Regions from separate parts of the Kitasatospora sp. NPDC043950 genome, predicted to be linked through region 2. Evidence: predicted binding sites of a transcription regulator. Region 2 holds the regulator's gene; the other holds the start of a gene.
The links. Region 2 encodes HrcA, which represses chaperone genes, less so after heat shock. Its sites were predicted from a motif close to TTNGCACTCNGNNNNNCNGAGTGCNAA; they were not measured.
Positions count from the first base shown of each region.

Region 1 (2,458 bases), on a different contig from region 2:
TACGTGAACGACGACGACGTGCGCTTCGCCGAGGGCCTGGCGACCGGGATCGCGGACGGCGCCAGCGTCTCGATCATCCCGGCGGTGGCCGGCGGCTGCTGAGCCGCGCCCCGATCCGGGCACCCCGCCCGAGCCGCTCGTCCGACCGGCCGTCCGCGCGTACGGAATTCCGTTCTCCGTACGCACGGGCGGCCGGCCGCATTTCGGCGGGAATATGGCGGGGTCAAGTCGGAGTAGAGTGTGGCTCGGTTGGGAACAGGGCTTCCCCTCATCCTCACCCGCGAATCACCCGCGAATCGCCGGACGGTCGTCCGGCCGCTGAGACCGGTCGGGTGCCTGGGCCGTGAAACATGTCAGGCAGATGTCAGAATTCCCGCGGGGATTTGCAGTAATCCGTCCGCTATGTCCGGCGTGAAATGCCGAATTCCTCCCGCTTTGGCCCGTCCTGCCCCTTGGCGTGGTGCCGGAATTCCCCGCAGCTGACCCTGTTGCAGAGGGCGTCGATCCGGATACATTCAGCCGCGGTCGACGTAATCACCCGCTCACAGGGCGCCGTCAGGCACCCCCGGCGGAGGGTTGCGGCGTGCACGGCTGCGCCCAGGGGGGGTTCCCCGGGCCGGCCTTCAAACCAGACCCGGGCCCGCGACCTGCGGGCGCGTGAAGGGCCAGCACAGCACTAGGGGAGTTCGGAATGGCTCAGGGCACCGTCAAGTGGTTCAACGCGGAGAAGGGCTACGGCTTCATCGCGGTCGACGGTGGTGCGGACGTCTTCGTCCACTACAGCGCGATCCAGATGGACGGCTACCGCACCCTCGAGGAGGGCCAGCGGGTCGAGTTCGAGATCTCCCAGGGACAGAAGGGCCCGCAGGCGGACATGGTCCGCGCCGCGGTGTGACCCCCTTCCGACCCCAGGAGCTCGGCGCGGCCCACGGCTGGTGACCACTCGCTTCTCGACGGGCCCGTGCGACACGCGTCGTACGGGCCCGTCGGCGTTCCCCGGCGGGGAGTTGCGCGGGTCGGCGGGAGCGCCCCGGGCGGCTCGCGGGATCGCGATTGGGCTTGCACTCGACCACCCCGAGTGCTAATTATTGGCGTTAGCACTCACAGCGTGAGAGTGACAGCGGACCGGGTCGGTGAGGCCCCCGGGAGCGGTAGGGGAAAGGACCCCCGCACACCAGGGCCGTCCGTCGCGGGCACCCCTTGGTCCGAGCAGTCGACCGTGTCCCGGAGGACCACTTCTGATGGCCAAGATCATCGCCTTTGATGAGGAAGCTCGCCGCGGCCTTGAGCGTGGCATGAACCAGCTCGCCGACGCAGTGAAGGTCACGCTCGGCCCCAAGGGTCGCAACGTCGTGCTGGAGAAGAAGTGGGGCGCCCCCACGATCACCAACGACGGTGTCTCCATCGCCAAGGAGATCGAGCTCGAGGACCCCTACGAGAAGATCGGCGCGGAGCTCGTCAAGGAGGTCGCCAAGAAGACCGACGACGTCGCGGGTGACGGCACCACCACCGCCACCGTGCTCGCCCAGGCCCTGGTTCGCGAGGGTCTGCGCAACGTCGCCGCCGGCGCCAACCCGATGGCCCTGAAGCGCGGCATCGAGAAGGCCGTCGCCGCCGTCTCCGACCAGCTGCTGGCCCAGGCCAAGGACGTGGAGACCAAGGAGCAGATCGCCTCCACCGCCTCCATCTCGGCCGCCGACACCCAGATCGGCGAGCTCATCGCCGAGGCCATGGACAAGGTCGGCAAGGAAGGCGTCATCACCGTCGAGGAGAGCAACACCTTCGGTCTGGAGCTCGAGCTCACCGAGGGCATGCGCTTCGACAAGGGCTACATCTCCGCCTACTTCGCGACCGACCTGGAGCGCATGGAGGCGACCTTCGAGGACCCCTACATCCTCATCGCCAACTCCAAGATCGGCTCGGTCAAGGACCTGCTGCCGCTGCTGGAGAAGGTCATGCAGAGCGGCAAGCCGCTCGTCATCATCGCCGAGGACGTCGAGGGCGAGGCCCTGTCGACCCTGGTCGTGAACAAGATCCGCGGCACCTTCAAGTCCGTCGCCGTCAAGGCCCCGGGCTTCGGCGACCGCCGCAAGGCCATGCTCGGCGACATCGCCATCCTCACCGGTGGCACCGTGATCTCCGAGGAGGTCGGCCTCAAGCTGGAGAACGCCGGCATCGACCTGCTGGGCACCGCCCGCAAGGTGGTCATCACCAAGGACGAGACCACCATCGTCGACGGTGGCGGTGACAGCGAGCAGGTCGCCGGCCGCGTGAACCAGATCCGCGCCGAGATCGAGAACAGCGACTCGGACTACGACCGCGAGAAGCTCCAGGAGCGCCTCGCCAAGCTGGCCGGCGGCGTGGCCGTCATCAAGGCCGGCGCGGCCACCGAGGTGGAGCTCAAGGAGCGCAAGCACCGCATCGAGGACGCCGTCCGCAACGCGAAGGCCGCCGTCGA
Region 1 covers NZ_JBWKER010000012.1:161,847-164,304, reverse strand. Annotated here, with positions in the region: gene AC07BF_RS11340 (MoaD/ThiS family protein) at 1-102, shown strand, start outside; gene AC07BF_RS11335 (cold-shock protein) at 692-895, shown strand; gene groL (chaperonin GroEL) at 1,242-2,458, shown strand, end outside.
Region 1: a site for HrcA is predicted at 1,059-1,085, ahead of groL (chaperonin GroEL). Genes of this name have one in related genera too.

Region 2 (2,458 bases):
GGCCAGCGCGCAGAGCCGGTCGATGGTGCCGTGCAGTTGCGGGTACTGCTCAGGGGTCACCTGGTGGGCGCCCATCGCCCGTTCGGTGATCTTGTCGCTGAACCAGAACTGGGCCACGAACAGCCCGCCGGAGATCAGGACGATCAGTGGCCAGGCGCCGCGCAGCAGCACGATCAGCAGACCGGTGAAACCGACGTACAGCAGCCCGATCACGAACATCGTCACGACCATGCGGCCGGTCAGACCGCGGTCGGGCGCGAAACGGGTGTGCTGGCCCGAGCTCGACATTGCTTGCTCCTCCATTCGCCGTCGTCTTCGATGCTGCCACCCGGACGGCCCCGCGGCACCACCCCCGCGCCGGGAACTGCGGGCAGGATCACTCCGGCCGGGCCGTTCCTGCCGTTGGGCCCGGGCCTTACACTGGCAGGTACGGTTTTGGCACTCGCAGGTTCAGAGTGCCAAAGCGGGTGCCGGAGCCGGGATCCTCCCGGAGCGGGCAGCAGCATGCGTGACACGAACGGACAACGTGCGAAGACGGAGGTGTGTGCCCCATGGCCGGTGAGGTTCGCCAGCTGGACGACCGCAAGCTCGCCGTGCTCCGCGCGATCGTCCAGGACTACGTGGGCACCGAGGAGCCGGTCGGCTCCAAGGCCCTGGTGGAGCGGCACAACCTCGGAGTCTCCCCGGCGACCGTCCGCAACGACATGGCGGCGCTGGAGGAGGAGGGCTACATCCACCAGCCGCACACCAGCGCCGGGCGCATCCCCACCGACAAGGGGTACCGCCTGTTCGTCGACAAGCTCGCCGAGGTCAAGCCGATGAGCGCCCCCGAGCGCCGGGCGATCCGGCACTTCCTGGACGGCGCCGTCGACCTGGACGACGTGGTCATGCGGACGGTGCGGCTGCTCGCCCAGCTCACCCGGCAGGTCGCGGTGGTGCAGTACCCCTCGCTGTCGCGGTCCACCGTCCGGCACATCGAGCTGGTGGCGCTGGCCCCGACCAAGGTGATGCTGGTCCTGATCACCAACACCGGCCGGGTCGAGCAGCGGATGGTCGACTGCCCGGGCCCGGTCGGCGAGACGGTCCTGGCGGACCTGCGGGCCCGGATCAACGCGCGGGCCGTCGGCCAGCGGCTGCCGGACGTGCCGGGGTTCCTGGAGGAGCTCCCGGCGGGTTTCGAGCCGCCGGACCGCCCGACCGTCAGCACGGTCCTGGCGACGCTGTTCGAAGCGCTCGCCGAGCAGAACGAGGAGCGGATCATGCTGGCCGGCACGGCCAACCTGACCCGCTTCGGGCACGACTTCCCCCTGACCATCCAGCCGGTGCTGGAAGCCCTGGAGGAGCAGGTCGTCCTGCTCCGCCTCCTGGGTGAGACGGCGGACGCCGCGATGACGGTCCGGATCGGGCGGGAGATCGCCTACGAGGGGCTGAATTCCACCTCGGTGGTGTCGGTCGGCTACGGTTCGGGCGACGAGAGCGTGGCCAAACTGGGTGTGATCGGTCCGACCCGGATGGACTATCCGGGCACAATGGGGGCGGTGCGTGCGGTGGCGCGGTACGTGGGCCAGATCCTGGCCGAGTCGTAGCACAGGCCGCCGTCGGAACCTCTGACGGCGGTGTCCAGTCGCAGCACTACTACAGGCGGAACAAGCGGAGCATTTGGTGGCCACGGACTACTACGCGGTACTCGGCGTCCGACGGGATGCGGGGCAGGACGAGATCAAGAAGGCCTTCCGGCGCCTGGCACGCGAACTGCACCCGGACGTCAACCCGGACCCGAAGACGCAGGAGCGGTTCAAGGAGATCAACGCCGCTTACGAGGTGCTCTCCGACCCGCAGAAGCGCCAGGTCTACGACCTCGGAGGTGACCCGCTCTCGCCGGGCGGCGGGGGCGCGGGCGGCTTCGGCGCGGGGGCGGCCGGCTTCGGCTTCTCCGACATCATGGACGCCTTCTTCGGCGCCGCGGCCGGCCAGCGCGGCCCGCGCTCGCGCACCCGCCGCGGCCAGGACGCCATGATCCGGCTGGAGATCACCCTGGAGGAGGCCGCCTTCGGCACCACCAAGGAACTCCAGGTCGACACCGCCGTCACCTGCACCACGTGCAGCGGCGAGGGCGCGGCCCCCGGCACCTCCGCGCAGACCTGCGACATGTGTCGCGGCAGGGGCGAGGTCTCCCAGGTCACCCGGTCGTTCCTGGGCCAGGTCATGACCTCCCGTCCCTGCCCGCAGTGCCAGGGCTTCGGCACCGTCGTGCCGACCCCGTGCCCGGAGTGCGCCGGCGACGGCAGGGTCCGCGCCCGGCGCACCCTGACCGTCAAGATCCCGGCCGGTGTCGACAACGGCACCCGGATCCAGCTGGCCGGCGAGGGCGAGGTCGGCCCCGGCGGCGGCCCGGCCGGCGACCTGTACGTCGAGATCGCCGAGACCACCCACACCGTCTTCCAGCGGCGCGGGGACG
Region 2 covers NZ_JBWKER010000006.1:99,415-101,872, reverse strand. Annotated here, with positions in the region: gene htpX (zinc metalloprotease HtpX) at 1-288, opposite strand, end outside; gene hrcA (heat-inducible transcriptional repressor HrcA) at 552-1,586, shown strand; gene dnaJ (molecular chaperone DnaJ) at 1,663-2,458, shown strand, end outside.